DNA from 2 places in the Salinisphaera sp. SWV1 genome. Region 1 is predicted to be linked to the other one. Evidence: riboswitches for the same ligand, from Rfam matches in the RefSeq annotation. Region 1 holds a riboswitch; the other holds the start of a gene.
The links. Region 1 has a riboswitch for cobalamin ahead of ACS8YF_RS18735 (CbtB domain-containing protein). Riboswitches for the same ligand answer to the same signal wherever they lie in the genome.
Positions count from the first base shown of each region.

Region 2: another riboswitch for cobalamin. It lies ahead of ACS8YF_RS09910 (TonB-dependent receptor domain-containing protein); the one in region 1 lies ahead of ACS8YF_RS18735 (CbtB domain-containing protein).

Region 1 covers NZ_JBQDYE010000063.1:1,316-11,384, forward strand. Annotated here, with positions in the region: gene ACS8YF_RS18690 (hypothetical protein) at 1-1,067, shown strand, start outside; gene ACS8YF_RS18695 (precorrin-8X methylmutase) at 1,104-1,757, shown strand; gene ACS8YF_RS18700 (precorrin-2 C(20)-methyltransferase) at 1,754-2,485, shown strand; gene cobJ (precorrin-3B C(17)-methyltransferase) at 2,482-3,243, shown strand; gene ACS8YF_RS18710 (cobalt-precorrin-6A reductase) at 3,228-3,980, opposite strand; gene cbiE (precorrin-6y C5,15-methyltransferase (decarboxylating) subunit CbiE) at 4,015-5,256, shown strand; gene cobM (precorrin-4 C(11)-methyltransferase) at 5,378-6,142, shown strand; gene ACS8YF_RS18725 (cobalt-precorrin-5B (C(1))-methyltransferase) at 6,251-7,354, opposite strand; gene ACS8YF_RS18730 (cobalamin biosynthesis protein) at 7,378-7,806, opposite strand; cobalamin riboswitch at 7,897-8,101, shown strand; gene ACS8YF_RS18735 (CbtB domain-containing protein) at 8,149-8,343, shown strand; gene ACS8YF_RS18740 (CbtA family protein) at 8,445-9,191, shown strand; partial or broken gene ACS8YF_RS18745 (ATP-binding protein) at 9,178-10,069, shown strand, end outside.
Region 2 covers NZ_JBQDYE010000017.1:14,375-27,217, forward strand. Annotated here, with positions in the region: gene ACS8YF_RS09880 (hypothetical protein) at 1-15, opposite strand, end outside; gene cobU (bifunctional adenosylcobinamide kinase/adenosylcobinamide-phosphate guanylyltransferase) at 784-1,326, opposite strand; gene ACS8YF_RS09890 (heme ABC transporter ATP-binding protein) at 1,319-2,095, opposite strand; gene ACS8YF_RS09895 (FecCD family ABC transporter permease) at 2,092-3,099, opposite strand; gene ACS8YF_RS09900 (cobyric acid synthase) at 3,096-4,529, opposite strand; gene cobO (cob(I)yrinic acid a,c-diamide adenosyltransferase) at 5,394-6,002, opposite strand; gene ACS8YF_RS09910 (TonB-dependent receptor domain-containing protein) at 6,021-7,913, opposite strand; cobalamin riboswitch at 8,027-8,255, opposite strand; partial or broken gene ACS8YF_RS09915 (homocysteine S-methyltransferase family protein) at 8,406-9,440, shown strand; gene ACS8YF_RS09920 (GxxExxY protein) at 9,495-9,884, shown strand; partial or broken gene metH (methionine synthase) at 9,938-12,673, shown strand.

The DNA.
Region 1 (10,069 bases):
CCCGGCGCGACGCAGGGGTGCCCGATACGATCATCTCGGCGGCAAGCGATATCGACGACAATGCCGAGGGCGATGCGATCACACTGGCCCGCGGTTTGCGTGCCGCGATGCGCCAAAGTGACGTCACGGCGGCCTTGGCCGACAAATTCGCCCTTGTCGTCGACGGCGGCGGACGTGCCCACCTGGGGTGGATTGATGCGGACATCCGGCTGGACGCGCTTGCCGGCCGGCCCGGCGTCTGGCGGCTTGCGGTGGCGGGCGACAGCGTGAGCGCGACGCCGCTGGCCTGCCTGGCGGCATGCGATGTGCCGGCGGCGGTGACGGGACTCATGACACAGGTCGTGGCCGGCAACCCGCCGCCGGACCGCGGGCTGCGATTACGCGGGCTGGACCCGGCCCGTATCGCCCGGGCCGCCGCGCAGCTGTCGGTTTCGCTGACCGCCGCGGCTTCGGGCGCGATCACGCCGCGCATCGAATATCCGCTGGAAAGACGGCGCGGTGCGAACTGGCAGTCGTTCGCTTTCCCGTTCGGGCGGATCGAATCCCGGACGCTGGGTGAATTGGCGCGCCTTGCCCGTACGCACGGCCCGATCCGGCTGTTCCCGGATCGCAGCCTTGTTGTGGCTGCCGGTGGTGAGGCGCTGCGCGAACGGCTTCGCCGCCTGGGCGCTATCGTCTCCAGCGCCGATCCCCATGCATCGATTGAAGCCTGTGTCGGCCAGCGCGGCTGTGCGCACGGTTCGACCGACACGCGGGCGCACGCCTTGCTATGCTCGCACGCCATGCCGAACCTGCGGGCCGCGGCGAGCGGGACGGCCGTGCATGTGTCCGGCTGTTCTAAGGGGTGTGCGCGCCGCCGGCCGGCGGCGGTCACGCTGGTCGGCCGCGGTGGCCGGTACGACGTGGTATTCGCCGGCGGGCCGGCGGCGATACCAAGCTGGACCGGGCTGGCGCCGGCCGAGGTGGTGCAGCGCCTGGCCGCGCTGGACCGGGCCTTTGTCGAACAGGGCCGTTCCGGCGAGAGCGCCGAGGCATTCGTCGCCCGCCATGGGCCGGCCGCCGTCTGATCCGGCGCGCGTCGTGTCATCACAGCAACGAGGTGTATGAATCCGGTGAGCGATTCCAGTCAGGATTACGACTATATCCGCGACGGTCGGGCGATTTACGAAAAATCGTTTGCCATCATCCGCGCCGAGGCGGATCTGTCGGGCGTGCCGTCGGATCTGGTCGATGTGGCGATTCGCATGATGCACGCCTGCGGCCAGACCGATCTGGTGGCCGATCTGCGTTATTCGCGGCATGTCGCGCGGGCAGCGCGGGCCGCGCTGATTGCCGGCGCGCCGATTCTCTGCGACAGCGAAATGGTCGCCCATGGGGTGACACGACGCCGGCTGCCGGCGGAAAACGACGTCGTCTGCACGCTGCGCGATCCGGCAACGCCCGGGATCGCCGCAGGTATCGGCAATACCCGAAGCGCCGCCGCACTCGAGCTCTGGCGCGCGCGGCTGGACGGCGCCGTGGTCGTGATCGGCAATGCACCCACGGCGTTGTTCCACCTGCTGGAGATGGTCGCCAGCGGCGCGCCACGGCCGGCCGCGGTGCTCGGCCTGCCGGTCGGCTTCGTCGGCGCGATCGAGAGCAAGCAGGCGCTCGCGGCCCAGACGTTCGGCCTGGACTTTCTCACGCTGCGCGGCCGGCGCGGCGGCAGCGCCATGGCCGCGGCCGCGGTTAACGCTTTCGCCAGCGAAGCGCTATGAGCGCAGGCGTTCTTTACGGGGTCGGCACCGGCCCGGGCGACCCGGAGTTGATGACGGTCAAGGCCACGCGGGCGATCGCGGATGCGTCGGTGGTGGCGTACTTCTGCAAGCGGGCGGGTCGCGGCAATGCGCTGGCGACCGCCGAACCGTATCTGGACCCGGCGCAGACGCGGCTGCCCATGGCCTATCCGGTGACCACCGAGCTGCCGCATGGCTCGGCCGAATACCGCGAGCGTATCGAGCGTTTTTTCGACGACTCGGCCGCCGCGGTGGCGAGCCATCTGGATGCGGGGCGCTCGGTGGCCGTGCTGTCCGAGGGCGATCCGTTCTTCTACGGCTCGTTCATGCATCTGTTCATCCGCCTGCGCGAGCGCTACGCCCCGGTGGTCATTCCCGGGGTGCCGGCCATGCTGGCCGGGGCCTCGCAGTTGCCGCGCCCGATCGCCATGCGCGACGATGTGCTGGCGGTCGTGCCCGGTACGCTGCCGGACGATCAGCTGACCGCGGCGCTGGGCATGGCCCAGGCCGTGGTGGTGATGAAGGTCGGCCGCAATCTGCCGCGTATTCGGGCGGCCCTGGCGGCGGCCGGACGTGGCGAGGCCGCCTGGTATGTCGAACGCGCCAGCATGGGCGGGCGCCAGCGCGTCATGCCGCTGGCCGAGGCCCCTGAGGGGCCGGCGCCGTATTTCTCGATGGTGTTGTTGCCCGGCCCGGGCGTGCGGGTATGAGCGCGGGCGGCTGGCTGGCGGTGGTCGGCGTCGGGCCGGGCGATCCGGACTGGATCACGCCGGAAACGTCGGCGATTCTCGAAGCCGCGACCGATCTGGTGGGTTATGCCGGCTATGTCGAGCGCGTGGCCGGGTGCGGCCAGGCCCGGCATGTCTCGGACAATCGCGAAGAACTGGCGCGGGCCCGACATGCGCTGGACCTGGCGGCCAACGGTGCCCGCGTTGCGGTGATCTCCGGCGGCGATCCCGGGATCTTCGCCATGGCCGCCGCGGTATGGGAAGCACTCGAAGGCGCCGATCACCCCCGTTGGCAGGCCGTCGATGTCCGCATCGCACCGGCGGTCTCCGCTATCCAGGCGGTCGCCGCCCGGGCCGGGGCGCCGCTCGGTAACGATTTCTGCGTGATCTCGCTATCGGACAACCTCAAGCCGTGGGACCGGATCGAAAAACGCATCGACCGCGCCGCTGATGCCGACTTCGCGCTGGCGTTCTACAACCCGATTTCCAGGGCGCGGCCCTGGCAGCTGGGGGCGGCGATGGCGATCATACGCCGCTATCGCGACCCGGCCACGCCGGTGGTCCTTGGCCGGGCGGTGGGCCGGGTCGACGAATCGTTGCATATCACCGATCTAGCGTGTTTTTCGCCAGCCCGGGCGGACATGAGCACGCTCGTCATCGTCGGTGCCTCGACCACGCGGGTGTTCGCGCAGGGTGGCGCCACGCGCGTCTACACCCCGCGTTACTATCCGCGCGCCTGATGCAGTTCGGGCAAGGCAGCGATCAGGGCCTCGGCCGAGCCGAAATGCCGCTGTGGCGCCGACAGCGCCGGGCGCGCGATCATCACGACCGGAAGGCCGAGCCGGCGCGCCGCATCGAGCTTGGCCGCGGTGGCCCGCGCGCCGCTGTTCTTGGTCACCAGGACATCGACATCGTGCATGCGAAACAGGGCGATTTCGTCGGCCACCGCAAAAGGCGGTCGGGCACGAATCAGTGTCCAGCTGCCGAACGCCGGGGCCGGCTCGGGCGCTTCGATGCTGCGCACGATCCAGTGCTTGCCGGCGACGTCCGCGAAGGGCGCCAGGCTGCGCGCGCCCACGCTCAGAAACACACGGGGCCCGAACTCGGCCAAGCGCCGGGCGGCGGCAGGCGGGTCGGCGGCGTCATGCCAATCGTCGCCCGGCCCGGCCTGCCAGGCCGGACGCTCGATACGCCAGAGCGGGATGCCCAGCGCAGCGCTGGCGGCCACCGCATTCGCCGACATGGTCGCGGCGAAGGGATGGGTGGCGTCGATGACGCCGTCGATGGCTTCGGCGGCCAGATAACGCGACAGCCCGTGGACCCCGCCGAAGCCGCCGCGGCGTACCGGCAGGGCGAAACGCGCAGGCGCCGTGGTCGCGCCGGCCAGCGACAGGGTGGCCTCGACGTCCGGGAACGCGGCCAGGGACGCCGCGAGTTCGCGGGCTTCGGCGGTGCCGCCGAGCAGCAGCAGTTTCATGGATCGGTCGTGGTCCGACGCAAACGGACGGGCAATGTGCCGAGATACTGACGCATCTGTCCAGGCCTGGCTATCGATCGTGGGCCTCGGCGAAGACGGCTGGCCAGGGCTCGAACCGGCGGCTCGTGCGGCGGTCGCGCGTGCGGCGCATGTGATCGGCGGCCGGCGTCATCTGGCGATGCTGCCGCCGATTGCGGGCCAGACCCGCGAAACCTGGCCGTCGCCGCTGCTGGATGCGATCGACGGCATTCGTGCCCGGCGCGGCACGCCGGTGGCCGTACTGGCCACGGGGGATCCATTCTGGTTCGGCGTGGGCGCCACGCTGGCCCGCTCGGTGGCGCCGAGCGAGATGCGCGCCTTTCCCAGACCCTCGGCGTTTTCCCTGGCGGCGGCCCGGCTGGGGTGGGCGCTCCAGGATGTGTATTGCCTGTCGGTCCATGGCCGGGATCTGGCCGCGATACGGCCGTACCTGGACAATGGCACGCGCCTCATCCTTTTGAGCTGGGACGGTCGCACCCCCGCGGCGGTCGCGCGGCTGTTGCGGGAGACCGGATTCGAGCCGTCACGGTTGACAGTGCTCGAACATCTCGGCGGTGCCGGGGCGCGCTGCCTGAGCGATAGGGCGGCCGACTGGGCGCATGCGGATATCGCGGCCCTGAACGTAGTGGCCGTGGATTGTGTCGCCGGTGCCCGGGCGCAGCCGATCCCGCGGGTTGCCGGGCGGCCGGAGGCGCTGTTCGAGCACGACGGCCAGATCAGCAAGGCCGAGGTCCGGGCCGTGGTGCTGGCGCTGCTCGCCCCGGGCCGGGGCGAAACACTCTGGGATATCGGCGCCGGTTCCGGCGCGGTCGGCATCGAGTGGATGCTGGCCGACCCGGCCAATCGGACGATCGCGCTTGAGGCGCGAGCCGAACGGGCCGAACGGGTACGGCGCAATGCCGAGCGGCTCGGCGTGCCGGCGCTGGAATGCATACACGGCAGTGCACCGCAGGCGCTGGCGGACCTGCCCACGCCCGATGCGATTTTCATCGGCGGCGGGCTGACCCACGCAGGCCTGGTCGAACGCTGTCTGGCATCGCTGGCCGCGGGACAACAGGCCCGACTGGTGGCCACGAGCGTGACCGTCGAAGGCGATGCGGTGCTTGCCGCGGCCATGCAACGCCATGGCGGGACGTTGCGCCGGATCGGTATCGAGCGTGCTGAGCCGCTGGGTCGCTTCCATGGCTGGGCGTCGGCGCGGCCGGTGACGATCGGCTGCTGGACCCGGACCCGTTGAGATGTCGTGCGAACGCCGCATTGGCGACCGCCCATCCTGTCCCGCCGGGCGCGCGTGGCGTCGCGGCGTGCCACGCCCCGGACTCGCAGGAAAACCCGGCAGGCCCGAAGGAGACCAAACCATGACCGTGCATTTCATCGGCGCCGGCCCCGGCGCGCCCGACCTGCTCACGCTACGCGCCGTCGACCGGCTGGGGCGCTGCGATCTGTGTCTGTATGCCGGATCCCTGATCCCGGCCGCGGTACTGGATCATCTCAAGCCCGGTGCCGACGCGATCAATACCGCCGGCATGAGCCTGGACGACATGATCACCCGCATGATCGATGCCACCGATGCCGGCTACGATATCGCGCGCCTGCATTCCGGCGATCTGGCCATTTACAGCGCCCTGGCCGAACAGCTGCGCCGGCTGAGCGAGGCCGGCATCGACTACACGCTCACTCCCGGTGTGCCGGCTTTCGCGGCCGCGGCCGCCGCGCTCGGCCAGGAGCTGACCGTGCCCGAAGTCGGCCAGTCCCTGATCATCACCCGCACCCAGGGGCGGGCCTCGAACATGCCCGCCCGCGAGACGCTGGAAACATTCGCGGTCAGCGGCACGACCCTGGCGATTCATCTGTCGCTGCAGGTCATCGCCGAGGTGGTCGAACGCCTGCTGCCGTCGTATGGCGCGGACTGCCCGGCCGCGATCGTGCAACGGGCGTCCTGGGCCGAACAACGGATCGTCCGCGCGCCGCTGGCCGACCTGGTCGCCGCCGCCGATACGCTGGCAGCCAAGCGCAACGCCATCATCTTCGTCGGGCCGGTTGTGGGGGCGACCGACTTCAACGAAAGCAAGCTCTACGACCCGACCCATGCCAGCCGTTATCGCTGGGCGAGTGAGGACTGACTCCGGACCGGGGCGTCGTATTCCGCAGGGCGATAGGGTCCGCCGCACCGACGCCGATGGTTTGATGCCTGTCCGCCGGCGGGCGGGACCATGCGTTCATCGAAGTTGCTAGCGGTCGTCGAGACGGCCGTAACGGGCGAGAACCCGGCCGGGCTTGTCGATCACCCAGAGTTCCAGTCGCGTTTGCGGCGGCAGGTAATGGCCGGCTTTCTGCCAGGCGCGCCGGGCGATGCGGGCGGCGAGATCGATGCCGGCATCGCGGGCGAGCCCGTGCGCCGCAAGGCTGGTGTTCGCGGTGCGGATCGCCTGCTGCGTGGCGGCATCGGCCTCCGGGGCCAGGCCGGCCAGAAATTCGAAATCCACGCCGCCGCGCCGGCTGTGCAGATCGAGCCGGCCGGCGGCGAGCTTGCTGAACTTGCCGAAGCCGCCGACCAGCGTAAGCCGGGCCACCGGGTAGCGTTTCAGGTATTTCACGACCGCGCCCACGAAATCGCCCATTTCGATGATCGCCATATCGGGCAGGTCATAGGCTGCGCGGACCACGGCTTCGCTGGTCGAGCCGGTGGCCGCGGCCAGATGGGTCAGGCCGTTGGCGCGGGCCACGTCGATCCCCTGATGGATGGAGGCGATATAGGCGGCACAGGAAAACGGCCGCACGATGCCGGTCGTGCCCAGGATCGACAGCCCGCCGATGATACCGAGCCGGCCATTCATGGTTTTTTCCGCGATGCGCTCGCCGTCGTCGACGCCGACAATCACGCGAAAGCCGCCCGCGTAGCCCGCATCGGCGGCGACGCGGGCGAGGTGGTCGGCGATCATGCGGCGCGGCACCGGGTTGATGGCCGGTTCGCCCACCGCCAGGGCCAGACCGCTGCGTGTGACCGTGCCTACGCCGACGCCGGCTTCGAACCGTATGCCCGGCGCGGCGGTCAATTCGAGCTGTACCCAGACGCGGGCGCCGTGGGTGGCATCCGGATCGTCGCCGGCGTCCTTGATCAGCCCCGCCTCGGCCAGGCGGGCCGGCGCGATCACGCGGCTGTCGGCGACCGGCAATACGGCTTCGCGCCCCCGCGGCAGCCGCAGATGCACGCGCTCCAGTACCGTGTCGAACAACAGTCGATGGGCGGCGGCGACCGCGGCCGCGGTCGCGGTGGCGCCCGTGGTCCAGCCGGTGCGTAACGTGCCGCCGTGTTCGCTGCTTTCCTCGCGCATAAACGCTTGTTACGACGCGTCGGCTAGCGGGATGGCACGGCAGCGGTTTCGCGAACCGCAATCGCGACCGTGGCCGCAGCGCTTTGGCGACGCGTCACCGCGAGCCGGGGGGGGGCCCCGGTGTGGCCTGCGGCGGCCGAGGCCAGGGCCGCGGCTTCCGCAATCCCGCCGACCCCGTACCGCGCCTGGATCCGTGGCGAATGCTGCGACAGCCGGTCGTTGAAGGCCGCCAGGCGCCGGGCCGGCAAGGCGTGCAGCACGAGCCCGAGTGTTTCGGCCAGGTCCTGCAGGCCCGGTTCCGATACGCGCAGATCGAGGCAGGCAAGGGCGTGCAGCGCCCGCATCTCGATACCGGCTTCGCCGCAGCTCGCCGCGAGCAATGCCGCCAGCTCACCGGCGCGGCAATCGCGCCGGAGGCCCAGCCCCGCAAACCACAGCCGGTTGCCATGCATGCTGGTCACTCCGTTTCATCGGCCATTCAGCCGCCGAGCATAACCGAGAGTCTTCCCGGTCGAGCCATTTGACCGCCTCGACCCCCCAACCTAGACTCCAGGTTACAGGGTGCCTGCCTCGCCGCAGGATAATCGGGAAAGCGGTGCGCGCTTCGTGCGCAAGGCCGCTGCTGCCCCCGCAACGGTAGGCGATACAGTCCATATCGAGCCACTGCGCGTTTCGCGCGGGAAGGCATGGACGGGTCGGGATACGACCTTCGCGAGTCCGGAGACCGGCCCTGGGTGCAAGGTTCGTCGCTTGCCACGCGCCGAACCCGGTGATTTCAACGTACGGGTGTGTACATGCAAACCAGCCAGACTTCCGCCGCCGGCCACAACCCGGCCTTGCCGGCGTCCCGTGTCAGCCAGGCCGTCCAGCTTGCCGGGGCGACACTGATCGGCCTGTTCGTCGTCTACGGCGTGGGTTTTTCCCACATCATGCCGGTGCATAACGCGGCCCACGACGCCCGTCACTCGGCGTCCTTTCCCTGCCACTGATCGTCACGTGACACTGCCTCGCCGCCTCGCCGCGGCGATAACGACCGTGTTCGAGCATTCTGGCGATCCGCCGGGACGCGGATCGCATACCGGGAGAGCGCATGCTGTTTCGACGATTGATTTTTCTGTCCGTGGCCATCGGCCTGGCGGTCGGGGCGCTGCTGGGTCTCGGCGAGCAATTCACCACCGCGCCGCTGATCGCCCAGGCCGAGCACTACGAGCAGCCCGCACATCACCACGCGGCGGGCGCGCATTCCGCCGATGAAGTGCACGCCTGGGCGCCGGCCGACGGGGCGCCGCGGATGCTGTTCACCATCGCGGCCGATATCGGCGTCGCCATCGGCTTCGCGCTGCTGTTGATGGTGGCGATGAGCGTCGCGACGCTTGCGTGCGGCACGCCGCTGGGGCCTGCGCCCGGCGCGCTCTGGGGCCTGTCCGGGTTCGCGTCGGTGTTCGTGGCCCCGGCGCTCGGGCTGTCGCCCGAAGTGCCGGGCACGCTCGCCGCGGCACTGACCGATCGCCAACTCTGGTGGGCCGCTACGGTGGCCGTGGTGATCGTCGCGTTGGCGATGGCCGTATTCGCGCCGGGCTGGAAGAAGCTGCCGGCCCTGGTCTTGATGCCGCTGCCGTATCTGTTCGGCGCGCCCGAGCCGGCCGGCTCGGCCTATGCCGGCCATGGCCCGGCGGCGACGGCCGCGCTCGAACAGATCCACCAGCAATTCATCTGGGCCAGCGGCGCGACCAATCTCCTGCTCTGGCTGGTGCTGGGCACGGCCTGTGGCTGGGCAATGCGGCGCTGGATCGGGGCCGCCGGGTCACCGCAGGGTATGGCGCATGTCGCACGCTGATTTCCCGTTCGCGGCCGTGGTCGGCCAGGATCGGCTCAAGACTGCGCTGATCCTGGCCGCGATCGAGCCTGCGCTGGCGGGCGTGCTCGTCTCTGGTCCGCGCGGTGCGGCCAAGTCCACGCTGGCGCGCGGCCTGGCGGCGATCGATGCGCGAGCGGCCGGGCGCTTCGTCACGCTGCCGCTGGGGGCGACCGAGGAACAGGTGATTGGCAGCCTTGATCTGCAGCGCGCACTTGGCACTGGCGAGGTGGCCTATCGTCCCGGCGTGATCGGCCGCGCCCACGGCGGCTATCTGTATATCGATGAGGTCAACCTGCTCGCCGATCCGCTGGTCGACGTACTGCTCGATGTGGCCGCCTCCAAGATCAACCGCATCGAGCGCGACGGCATCAGCCGTGAACATGCGGCCGAGTTTGTCCTGATCGGCACCATGAATCCGGACGAAGGCGAGCTGCGCCCGCAGTTCGCCGACCGCTTCGGTCTGTGTGTGGAACTCGAACCGCGCTATCGCGCGGACGAACGCCGGGCGATCGTCGACCAGCGGCTGGCCTACGAGCAGGACCCGGCCACCTTTGCCGCGAGTTGGGCCGATGCCCAGGCCCAACTCGCCGCGCAGATCGAGGCGGCCCGGACGCGGTTATCGAATGTGATCTGCCCGGAGACGAGCAAGGTGGCGATCGCCGAGCGCTGCGTGGCGGCCGATGTCGAGGGTGTGCGCGCGGATCTGCACTGGCGCCAGGCGGCCCGGGCGCACGCGGGCTGGCAGGGCCGGAATGCCGTCAGCGAAGCGGATATCGAGGCCGTCGCCGAGTTCGTGCTCTGTCATCGGCGCCATTCCGAGTCGGCGGGCGGCGAGCCGGATTCGGGCCCGCCCCGGA
Region 2 (12,843 bases), on a different contig from region 1:
CCATTTGCGTTCCATTCACGTGCATTGGCGGACGACGGATAAGAAACACCGTTCATGTGAGCGACAGCAGCGGGAGGTCGGATGAGCGCGCAGCGCTTAATCCGACGCTCAATCCCTGGGTTCCGAGGCTTGGCTGTCGGATTACGGTGCGAGCACCTAATCCACCTACGCAACTATTCGGTGCGGACAAGCCGACGACGATGATGAGGCTGGCTTTCGCGTGTCGGCGCCGGGGCATTTTTTTGCGGCGACCAGGGCTTTGGTTTCGCACTGATGTGCGCGTTCTTTCTTTTGCGTGCCCCAAAGAAGGAACCAAGAAAAAGGCACCCGACACGGCGCCGGCTAATGCCGGTTCACTCCGATGCTCGCGACGACGGGATGCGGCAAAAACTCGGGCCGCTTTGGCGGCCCTCAAACACCTTGCCGCACCGGCGCAGCGCGCCGGACACCCGTCGCCGCTGCCCGTCTCCGTGTAACGAGACAAAATACAGCCAGGCCAACTCCCCGGTTTTGCCGTGTCGTGCCTGTATCGGGCCCCTTGGGCGCGGCGCCGAGCAGTGGCGGCCGAAAGCGACAAAGACCGCCGAATGTCGGAGTCGCGCGCAGCGCGGCGAGTTTCCGGCGGTCCGCTTGCGGCCGGAGCCGCGCAGGGCACCGATGCGGAGCCTCGGCGCAAGACAGGGTGTCCTTTCCTTGGGTTACGTTCGTTCGGACAAGCAAACGAAAGTGACTCGCACATCAGTGCGAAACTCCAACCTTCCGCCAACTTGAAAGCACGACGACTCACGGCCATGACGACAACGGCTTCAAATCCAGAGGCAACCCCGCCACGACGAGACTGACCCGCGAACACAGGCCCGCCAGCGCCTGATGCAATCGCCCGGCTTCGTCGACGAAGGTGCGCGAAAGCTCGCCGAGCGGCACAATGCCGGAGCCGACTTCATTGGAAACCAGCAGCACGCGGCCGGCACAATCCGGCAACGTCGTCAGCAGTGCATCGCGCTCGGCGGGCCACGCATCCGCCGCCAGGGCGTTGTTCAGCCACAGCGTCAGGCAATCGACCAGGATCACCGTGCCCAGCGCATCCTGCGCGGCAATCGTCGCCGCCAGCTCGAGCGGCGCTTCGACCGTTTGCCAGCGAGCATCGCGATACGCGCGATGGTGCGCGATGCGTTCCGCCATGGCCAGATCGTGCGCCTGGCCGGTCGCGATATAGATGAAGTGCTCGGCACTCGGTGTCGCCAGCGCCGTGCGTTCGGCGAACGCGCTCTTGCCGCTGCGCGCGCCGCCCAGAATCAAGTGGTGGCCCGACATGGCTTCAATCATGCAGCACCACCGGGGTGCCGGTCACCGGATGCGGGATGACATGGGTCTCGGCATCGAAGACCCGGGCCAGCGTGGCCTCGGTCACGACCTCGGCCGGTGTACCCCAGGCCACGGTAGTGCCCTCGGCCACGGCCAACAGCCGGTCGGCGTGCGCGGCGGCCAGCGAGACATCGTGGCCGACGAAGACAATGGCGACTCCGGTGGCCGCGCACCGACGCAGGCTGCGCATGATCAGGCTCTGGTGGCCGATATCGAGCGAGGCGACCGGCTCGTCCAGCAACAGCAACCGCGCCGCCGCGTCCTCCGCCGACCCGATCTGCGCCAGTACGCGGGCAAGCTGGACGCGCTGCTTCTCGCCGCCGGACAGGCGCGTATAGGCACGCGGGATGAGGTGCGCGATATCCGTGGCCTTGGCGACGGCATCGATTACCGCGGCATCCGCCGCGCAGCCGGTGGCGTGCGGGCTGCGGCCGAGCGCAATCACCTCGCGCACGGTGAATGGAAACGCCAGCGCGCTGGCCTGGGCCAGAAAGGCGATCCGCCGCGCGCGTTCGCGCCGGTCGAAGGCGCCCAGCGCGCGGCCGTCGAACGCCACCCGCCCGGCGGATGGCGCCAGATCGCCCACCAGCGCATGCAGCAGCGTCGACTTGCCGGCGCCGTTGGCCCCGATCACGGCCAGCATTTCGCCGGGCGCCACCGTAAACGACACGCCGGCGATGAGAACACGACCGCCACGCCGGATCGCCAGTTCTTCGACCGCCAGCGTCACAGCGCGTAATCCCGCGTGCCGCGCAGCAACACGATGAAAAACGGCGCGCCGAGCAGCGCGGTCAGCAGCCCCACCGGCAGTTCGGCCGGCGCGACCACCACCCGGGCCAGGGTATCGGCGGCCAGCAACAGCACCGCCCCGGCCAGGGCGGAGGCCGGCAACAACGTGCGATGATCCGGCCCGATCGCCAGCCGCACGATATGCGGCACGACCAGGCCGACAAAAGCGATCGCCCCGGCCAGGGCCACCGAAATACCGACGCCGAAGGCGACCAGCACGATCAACACGGTCTTGGTCCGGTCTACTGCGAAACCCAGGTGACGGGCCTCGGATTCGCCCAGCAACAATGCGTTCAAGGCCCGCGCCCGGGCCGGCAGGCCGGCCAGCACGGCCGCGGCGGCGACCGCGATCAGGCCCACGCGCGGCCAGTTGGCGCCTTCCAGCCCGCCCATCTGCCACAGGCTGATGCGCCGCAGCATGTCGTTGCTGGCATAGAACTCCAGCAGCGAGGTGAGCGAACCGGCCAGCGCGGATATCGCGATGCCGGCCAGCAGCATGGTGGCCACCGATGTGCCGCTGGCCCGGGTGGCCAGCACATAGACCAGCACCACCGCCGCCGCGCCGCCCGCGAACGCGGCCAGTGCCACCAGCGACAGCCCGGCAAAACCGGCCAGCGCGCCGCCGAACACAATCGCGAGGCTGGCTCCGGCCGAAGCCCCGGCGGTGACACCGATCAATGAGGGATCGGCCAGCGGATTGCGGAACAACCCCTGCATGGCCGCACCCGAAATTGCCAGGATCGCGCCGACCAGCGCGGTCAGCAGCGCCCGCGGCAGGCGGATCGCGTTCACGATGAGCGCGGTCTGATCGACGCGATCATGAAAATGGAAAAGTGCGGCCACAACCTGGCCGATCGGCAGCCGCACCGCGCCAAAGGCGAGCTCGGCCATAAAAGCCGCCGCCAGCAACACGCCCAGCATGACGATCAGCAGGCGCGGCTTCATGGCAGGGCTTCCAGATCGATCGCCGCCTCGACCGCATCCGCCAAGCGTTCCAGGCTGGCCTCGCGGCGCTCGGCCTGATCGACGGCACCGGCCGCGTCGAGCCCGGCCCAGGCCAGGATCGCGTCGCAGCCGGCGCCGGTATCGAACAGGCCGTGCAGATAGGTGCCGGCGATCTGGCCGTCGGCCGAAAGCGCGCCGTCCGGGCCGTCATCGAGCTGGAGAAACGGCCGTGCCAGCGCAGCCCCCGAGGTTACGCCGCAGTGGATGCGATAGCCGGCGACCGCGCCACCGCCAGCCAGCACGCCGGTCACATTCTGCAGGTGCTTGTTCGTATCCAGCCGCGTCGTGAAGTCGAACAGGCCGAGGCCGTCCGTCGTCCCCGATCGATCCTCGACGCCGTCCGGATCGGCGATTTCGTGGCCCAGCATCTGATAACCGCCGCAAATGCCGAGCAGCTTGCCGCCATAGCGCAGGTGGCGCTTGATGCGATCCGCCCAGCCGGCGTTGACCAGCCAGGCGCAGTCGGCACGGGTATTCTTGGAGCCGGCCAGCACGATCAGATCGGCCGGGCCCGGGGTATCGCCGGGGCCGACGAACTGCAGATCGACCCGCGGATGGGCGCGCAGGGCATCGAAATCGGTGTGGTTGCTGATTCGAGGGGTAACCGGCACCTGTACTACGAGCGCATCGGCGGCGGTCGTCTGCCCGGTATCGATCGCGTCCTCGGCGTCCAGATGCAGGCCCGTCAGGTAGGGCAAAACGCCGAACACCGGCTTGCCGGTACGCGCTTCCAGCCAATCCAGCCCCGGCTGCAGCAGACCGATATCGCCGCGAAAGCGATTGATCACGAAACCCGCGACGCGTTCGCGTTCGGACGGCGACAGCAACGCCAGCGTACCCACGATTTGGGCGAACACGCCGCCCTTGTCGATGTCGGCGACCAGAATCACCGGGCAATCCACGGCCTCGGCGAAGCCCATGTTGGCGATATCGCCTTCGCGCAGGTTGATCTCGGCCGGGCTGCCGGCGCCCTCGACCAGCACACGCGGGTAGGCAGCAGCCAGTCTCGCATGCGAGGCGCGCACCGCCGCCATCGCCTGTGGCTTGTAGCCGTGATAGCAGCCAGCATCCATCGTGCCGATGGCATGGCCGTGGATGATGACCTGGGCGCCGATGTCGCTGGCGGGCTTGAGCAGCACCGGGTTCATGTCGGTAGTGGCCGCCACGCGCGCGGCCTGTGCCTGCAGGTATTGCGAGCGGCCGATCTCGCCGCCATCGACCGTCACCGCGCTGTTGAGCGCCATGTTCTGCGGCTTGAACGGGACCACGGCCACGCCGCGCCGGGCATACGCCCGCGCCAGCCCGGCCACCAGCGTCGACTTGCCGGCGTCCGAGGTCGTGCCCTGGATCATCAGCGTCCTTGCTGTCATGGGTGGCCGTTCTTCACGTCATTCATCCCCGGATTTCACGGATTGCACAGATGGGTTGCAGACGGTTTTCGGTTTAAAGACAGCTCAAAATACTCGACTTCGTTGTTTGAGAACCTGTCCGCAGATCGACGCAGATGCACGCAGATCGGAAAGCAGATGATTCCGCCGACACAGATTAGCCGTGATGTCGATTGCAGCTCTTTACCTACGGACATATTCGAGGCTTCGTTCTTCAAGTCATTCATCCGCAGATTGCACGGATTTCACAGATTAACTGCAGGCGGCTTTCAGGCATGAGGATAGTTGAGAATATTCCGCTTCGTTCTTTGATAACCTGTCCGCAGATCGATGCAGATGCACGCCGATCAAAAAGCAGATGACGCGTCCGATGCTGTTAAATCGGCATCGATTGCAACCTCGCTGCCATGATCCAGGCGCTTCCATACGTTTCTTGAATCTGCGTAATCTGTGAAATCTGCGGATAACTACCTTGTGAAAACATATTGAGATCCGCGTAGATCGGCGTCGATCTGCGGACAGGTTTATCGAACAGCTCGCAACACCAATTAATTCCGGGCGTTTTTCCGCTTGCAGACAGTCCAAAATATTCGGCTTTGTTCTTTGACAGCCTGTCCGCAGATCGATGCAGATGCACGCCGATCAAAAAGCAGATGACGGGTCCGATGCTGTTAAATCGGCATCGATTGCAACCTCGCTGCCATGATCTAGGCACTTCCATACGTTTCTTGAATCTGCGTAATCTGTGAAATCTGCGGATAACCGCCTTGTAAAAACCGTATTGAGATCTGCGTAGATCGACGTCGATCTGCGGACAGATTCATCGAAAACCGAATCGAAGCGGGGTCAGTAATCCACCCCGGCACGGGCCTTGATGCCGGCCTTGAAGGCGTGCTTGACGTTGTCGACCTCGGACACCGTATCGGCCAGTTCGCGCAGGCCCGAGCCGCCGCCGCGGCCGGTGACGATCACTGACTGCTCGACCGGGCGGTTGGCGATGGCGTTCAGTACGCGCTCTTCGTCCAGGTACTTGTAGCCGAGCATATAGGTCAGTTCGTCGATGACGACCAGATCGTAGGCCGGGTCCTGCAACATCGGCTCGACCTGGGCCCAGGTGCGCTCGGCGGCTTCGATATCGCCCGAGCGATCCTGGGTGTTCCACGTGAATCCCGTGCCCATCTGGTAAAAATCCACCTGCGGGCAGTGATCGCGCAGATAGATCTCCTCGCCGGAGAGTTGCACGCCCTTGATGAACTGCACCACGCCGATCTTCTGGCCGTAGCCGAGTGCACGCATCACCATGCCGAAGGCCGAGGACGACTTGCCCTTGCCCTTGCCGGTAATGAACACGAACACGCCGCGCTCGATATCCGCGGCCTGGATGCCCGCGTCGACTTTTTCCTTGTGCTTCTGCATCGTCGCCTTGTGGCGGGCGTCGCTTTTCGATTCGCTCATGACATGGCCTTTGCTGGCTCAGATATGGCCCGGGCTATAGCTGACGGTGACATAAACCGCCCGCCCGGGTTGGTTGTAGAAGTCGATGGTCTGGTAATGACGATCGAACATGTTGGATAGCTTGGCCTGAACTTTCCACGCCTCGGTCACCCGCATTTCGCCTGTCAGACCGAACAGTGCGTAACCACCGAGCCTGTCGGTGTTGGCCGGACCGTTGTAGCGCGACCCGACCAGCTTGGCACTGGCGCCGGCGGCGAACCGCGCGAACAGATCGCGGTCGACGTGCAGCGAAGCCGAGTAGTTCGGGCGGCGTGCCAGATCGTTGCCGTGGTTCGGCCCGCGCCCGCGGTTCTCGGCGTCCAGCCAGTCGGCATTCGCGCCGATACGCCAGCGGCCGATATAGGCCGTCACCTCGCCCTCCACGCCGCGGATGCGCGCCGAACTCACGTTGCGTGGCGTGTAGTTGGCGTCCAGCGTGATCTCGTCGTTGATATCGGTCTGGTAGGCATGGATCGCCCAGTGGCCCCAGCCCGGCGTGGCCTTGAGGCCGATTTCGCCCGTGCGCGATTTCTCCGGCTTGAGATCCGGGTTGGACGCCGGCGGAAAACCCGGCGTGTCCGGATAGTAGAGATCGTTGAAAGTCGGTGCGTTAAAGGCGTTGCCGTAGGCGGCGGTCAGCGTATAGGTCTTGTTGACGTGATAGCCGTAGGTGATCGAGCCGGTGGCATGATTGCCATAGGCCTGGTTGTCGTCATCCCGGGCGGCCAGATCGATCTCGTGGGCGCCGAAGCGGCCCTGGTACTCGCCGAACACGCCGGTGTTGTCGCGCTTGTTCTGCTTGTAGTCGGCCGAACTGGTCACCGCGTCCCGGCGATAATCGATCCCGACGGTGGCACTCTGCTGTCTGGCGAGCGCGAAATCGTTCTGCCAGCTGACGCTATCGCGGCGCGTGTCGAAACGGCTGACATAATCGCCGTCGAAATAGTTTTTCGACCGATCGCGACTGCGCGACAGACGCAGCTTGGCATCCCAGAAATCGGTCAGCGGCGCATCCACGCCCAGGCCATAGACTGCCTGCACCGAATGCGACTGGTTGGTCGTAGGGCCATCGTATTCGACATGACCATCGGACCGAAGATAGTGACCGTTCACCGACCAGCCGTTGTCGAATGTATAACCGACGTTCGCCGAACCGTCCGCGCGGTGGTAGCCATCGCGGTCGGGCTGATTGGCGTAACAGCCGGCGCCCCCCTTGGGCGAGCTGAATGGCCGGCCGGTACAGGCATTGAAGCCGCCGGTATATTCGCCCGAGACGCTCAGGTTGTAGTACAGGCGTTTCGTCGCCCCCGAAACGCCGCCTTGGCCTTTCCAGGTGTCGTAGCTGCCGCCGGTGACCGAGAAATACGGCGTGGGCCCGCGGCCCTTGGCCCCCTTGCCGTCGCGGGTGAAGATCTGGATCACGCCGCCGACCGCATCGGCACCGTACAGCGACGAACGCGGCCCACGCACGATCTCGATGCGCTGAATCTGGGAGACCGGGAAATCCTGGATCGCGGCCTGGCCGTTGGTGGCCGAGCCCCAGCGCACACCGTCGACCAGCACCACCACCTGATTGGCATCGGTGCCGCGCAGGTGAATGGATGTGGCCTTGCCGGGTCCGCCGTTGTTGGCGATCGACAGACTCGGCGTATCGCCGAGCAGTTCGGCCAGACTCTGGGCCTGACTGCGCTCGATGTCGGCCCGGGTAATGACCGTGGTGGCGGCCAGCGTACTGTTCCGGGATTGCGGCGTGCGCGTGGCGGTCACCACCACCGGGTTCAAATCGGTGGTCGCGGCCGGCGGCGGCGACGCCCCCCAGGCAGACGATACCCCGAGCAGGGCCGCAAATGCGGGCCCGGTGCGAAACTGCATTGTCGTCGTCTCGATCGGCGGGCACGCCCGTCCGCGTGCCGAAGTCGCTGACCATCGCCGGGCAAGACGAACGGACCGCGCGCGAACACGCGCCGGCACCGATCGCGTGTGGCGACGATCCCCTGTGCCAGGCCGGTCTCCGGACTTGCAGTCAGACCCATGTCTGCGCGCGGCCTTCCCGAGGCGAGGTGTTCGCCTCAGTGGCTGGAATGCGCGACACCGTGGATTATCACACGGCGCTGCCTACCGTTGCGGGGGCAGTGTCGGCCTGGCGCTTGCGCGCGCACCGACTTCCCGTTTCACCGCATCCGTGGATGCGACACCTGTCACGTCGACGATGCTAGGCAGCCCCCGAGACGCCGTCAAGCCGGGCCTGGCGCCGGCAACGCGCCCGATCGGCCCGCGGCCCGCACGCGGCCAGAGCTCGTGGGTTTTTCGCTTATCCGGATAAGCGGATATACTACGACCCCTATTCGCGAGCTGCAGGGTGATATGAGCGATACGCGACACGCCATCGAACGCGTTCTGGCCGACCGGATTCTGGTGATCGACGGCGCCATGGGCACCATGATCCAGAATTACGGCCCGTCCGAGGCCGAATACCGCGGCGAGCGCTTCGCCGACTGGGCCTCCGATCTGCAGGGCAACAACGACCTGCTGACGCTGACCTATCCGGATCTGATCCGGGGCATCCACCGGCAGTATGCCGAGGCCGGGGCCCATATCATTACGACCAACACGTTCTCTTCGACCACGATCGCCCAGGCCGACTACCACATGGAAGACCTGGCGGTGGAGCTCAACGTCGAGGCCGCCAAACTCGCCCGCGAGGTAGTCGAGGAATTCCAGAGCGACGCGCAGCCGATGTACGTGGCCGGCGTGATCGGGCCGACCAATCGCACTGCCTCCATCTCGCCGGACGTCAACGATCCCGGCAAGCGCAACACCGATTTCGTCGAACTGGCCACCGCCTACGGCCAGGCCGCCGAGGCCCTGCTCGAAGGCGGCGTCGACATCATTCTGATGGAGACCATCTTCGACACCCTCAACGCCAAGGCGGCGATCTATGCCGTGCGCAGGCTCATGCGCGAGCGCGGTATCGACGTGCCGCTGATGATTTCCGGCACCATCACCGATGCCTCGGGTCGGACTCTGTCCGGTCAGACCACCGAGGCGTTCTACAACTCGGTGGCCCACGGCCGGCCGCTCACCATGGGGCTGAACTGCGCGCTTGGCCCGGACGCGCTGCGCCAGTACGTCGCCGAGCTGTCGCGCATCGCGCCCTGCTACACCCACGCCTATCCCAACGCCGGCCTGCCCAACGAATTCGGCGAATACGACCTGCAACCGGACGAAATGGCCGAGCACATCGGCGAATGGGCCGAATCGGGCCTGCTCAACATGGCCGGCGGCTGCTGCGGCTCGACCCCGGAGCATATCGGCGCCATCGCAAGCGCCGTGGCCGGCAAAGCCCCGCGCCGCCGGCCCGAGATCAAGCGGACCATGCGCCTGTCCGGCCTGGAGCCATTCACCGCTTCGGCCTGAAGATATTTTTCCGCAGATCAACGCAGATCGACGCAGATGAAGAGCGAGGGGCAGGACGAGCAGACATATCCGATACTCGGGGCTGCATTCGAGGTCCATCGCTACTTGCGTAACGGTTTTCTGGAGAGCGTCTATCACGACGCCCTGGCGATCGAACTGACCGAGCGCGGCGTGCCGTACGTTCGCGAACCCTTGCTCGACGTTCAGTACAAGGGACGCCCGCTGCAAAGCCAGTTCCGGGCGGACTTCATCTGCTTTGAAAGCGTGATCCTGGAACTCAAGGCCCTATCCCGGCTAACGCCGCAACACGAGGCCCAGGTCATCAACTATCTGAAGACCACCGGCATCGAGCGCGGTCTGCTGCTGAACTTCGGCACGCCCGAATTACAGCACCGGCGACTGATCCGAAGTCATCGCCCGGGTTAACCATTCATCCTATCTGCGTTGATCTGCGTCGATCTGCGGACAAAACAGAGGTTTCAATGACGTCAGCAACCAACTTCATCAACATCGGCGAGCGCACGAATGTGACCGGCAGCAAGCGGTTCATGCGCCTGATCAAGGAAGAGGATTACGACACCGCGCTGGAGGTCGCCCGCGACCAGGTCGAAAACGGCGCCCAGGTGATCGACGTCAACATGGACGAGGGCATGCTCGACTCGGCCGCGGCCATGCGCAAGTTCCTCAACCTGATCGCCGGCGAGCCGGATATCGCCCGCGTGCCGATCATGATCGACTCCTCGAAGTGGGAGGTCATCGAAGCCGGACTGCAGTGCATCCAGGGCAAGGGGATGGTCAATTCCATCTCGCTCAAGGAAGGCGAGGAGAAGTTTCTCGAACAGGCCCAGGCGTGTCTGGACTACGGCGCGGCCGTGGTGGTGATGGCCTTCGACGAGAACGGCCAGGCCGACACCGAGGATCGCAAGGTCGAGATCGCCCAGCGTGCGTACAAGATGTTGGTCGAGGAGCTCGACTTCCCGCCCGAGGACATCATCTTCGATCTCAACATCTTCGCCATTGCCACCGGCATCGAGGAACACAACAACTACGCCGTCGATTTCATCAATGCCACGAAACGGGTGCGCGAGTCCTGCCCCGGCTGCCATGTCTCGGGCGGGCTGTCGAACGTGTCGTTTTCGTTTCGCGGCAACGAGCGGGTGCGCCAGGCCATGCACTCGGTGTTTCTCTACCACGCCATTCCGGCGGGCCTGGACATGGCGATCGTCAACGCCGGCCAGCTCGAAATCTACGACAATATCCCCGAAGAGCTGCGCGAGGCCTGCGAGGACGTCGTCCTCAACCGCCGCGACGATGCCACCGAGCGCCTGCTGGATCTGGCCGAGCAGTACAAGGGTGGCGGCAAGAAAGCGGCCTCCACGGAGGATCTCGCCTGGCGCGAATGGGAGGTGAGCAAACGCCTGGAACACGCGCTGGTCAAGGGCATCGACACCTATGCCGTGGAGGACACCGAAGAGGCCCGGCAAAAAGCCGACAAGCCGCTGGAGGTGATCGAAGGCCCGCTGATGGACGGCATGAACGTGGTCGGCGACCTGTTCGGCGCCGGCAAGATGTTCCTGCCACAGGTGGTGAAATCCGCCCGCGTGATGAAAAAGGCGGTGGCACATCTGATCCCCTACATCGAGGAGGAAAAAGCCCGATCCGGCGACGCCTCGAAAAACAACGGCACCATCATCATGGCGACCGTCAAGGGCGACGTGCACGACATCGGCAAGAACATCGTCGGCGTGGTACTCCAGTGCAACAACTTCGAGGTGATCGATCTCGGCGTGATGGTGCCGATGAACGACATCCTCGACGCCGCCGAAAAACACAACGCCGACGTCATCGGCCTGTCCGGCCTGATCACGCCGTCGCTGGACGAAATGGTGAATGTCGCGGCCGAAATGCAACGCCGCGGCATGACGACGCCGCTGCTGATCGGCGGCGCGACCACCTCGCGCGCCCACACCGCGGTCAAGATCGACCCCGCCTACGAGGGTGCGGTGATGTGGGTGAAGGACGCCTCCCGCTCGGTGCCGGTGGCCTCGCGCATGGTCGGCAAGGAATCGCGCGAGAAACTGGTCGCCGAGTTGAAGGAAGACTACGACAAGATGCGCGAGCGGCATGCCGCCAAGCGCCAGACCAAGTTCCTGTCACTCGATGCCGCACGCGCCAACCGCGTCCAACTCGACTGGTCGGCCTACACGCCGCCCGCCCCGAAACTGCCGGGCGAGACGAAATACGCCAAGCGCCAGCCGCTGCCGCATGCCAACGACACGACCGACGGCGCCCACGACGACGTATCGGGTCTGTATGAATTCGACGACTTCCCGATCGAGGAATTGATCGAATACATCGACTGGACGCCGTTCTTTCTGTCCTGGGAGATGAAGGGTCGCTACCCCGACATCCTCAACGATCCGAACAAGGGCAAGGAAGCGCGCAAACTGTTCGACGACGCCCAGGCCATGCTCCAGCAGATCGTCGACGAGAAGTGGCTGACCGCGCGCGGCGTGGTCGGGATTTTCCCCGCGCGTACCGCCGGGAACCTGGACGATATCGAAGTGCTGTCTGACGACCGCTCCGAAGTGGTCTCGGTGGTGCACCAGCTGCGCCAGCAGGCCGAGCATCGCCGTGGCGTGCCCAATCGCAGCCTGGCCGACTTCGTCGCCCCGCACGACGCCGGCGTCGACGACTGGATCGGCGGCTTCGCCGTCACCACCGGCCTTGGCTCATCGGCAAAGGTCGAACAGTTCAAGGCCCAGCACGACGATTACAACGCCATCCTGGTCGAGGCCCTGGCCGACCGGCTGGCCGAGGCCTTCGCCGAATGGATGCACCGCCACGTGCGCACCGAAATCTGGGGCTACCAGCCGGATGAGAATCTGGACAACGCCGAACTCATCGGCGAGAAATACGCCGGCATCCGCCCGGCGCCGGGCTATCCGGCCTGCCCCGAGCACACCGGCAAGGACACACTCTGGGAACTGCTGGACGTGGAAACCCACACCGGCATCACGCTCACCGAATCCCGCGCCATGTGGCCGGGCGCGGCCGTGTCCGGCTGGTATTTCGCGCATCCGGAATCGCGCTATTTCGTGGTCGGCCGCGTGGCCAGGGACCAGGTCCGCGACTATGCCGAGCGCAAGGGCTGGGACGTCGAGACCGCCGAGAAATGGCTGGGCCCGAATCTCGGCTACGAGCCCGAAGCCTGAGAGTGAGTTTCAAAACCCTTGTTTAAGGCCTTTATCCACAGATTACGCAGATTGCACAGATTGGAATAAAGAGAGCGGGCACCGGTGCGTATCCCGAATGCGGCGGCAACAACGGCAGGCATTGATGCCACGCACCGCGCGCCCTAATAATCTGCGAAATCCGTGTAATC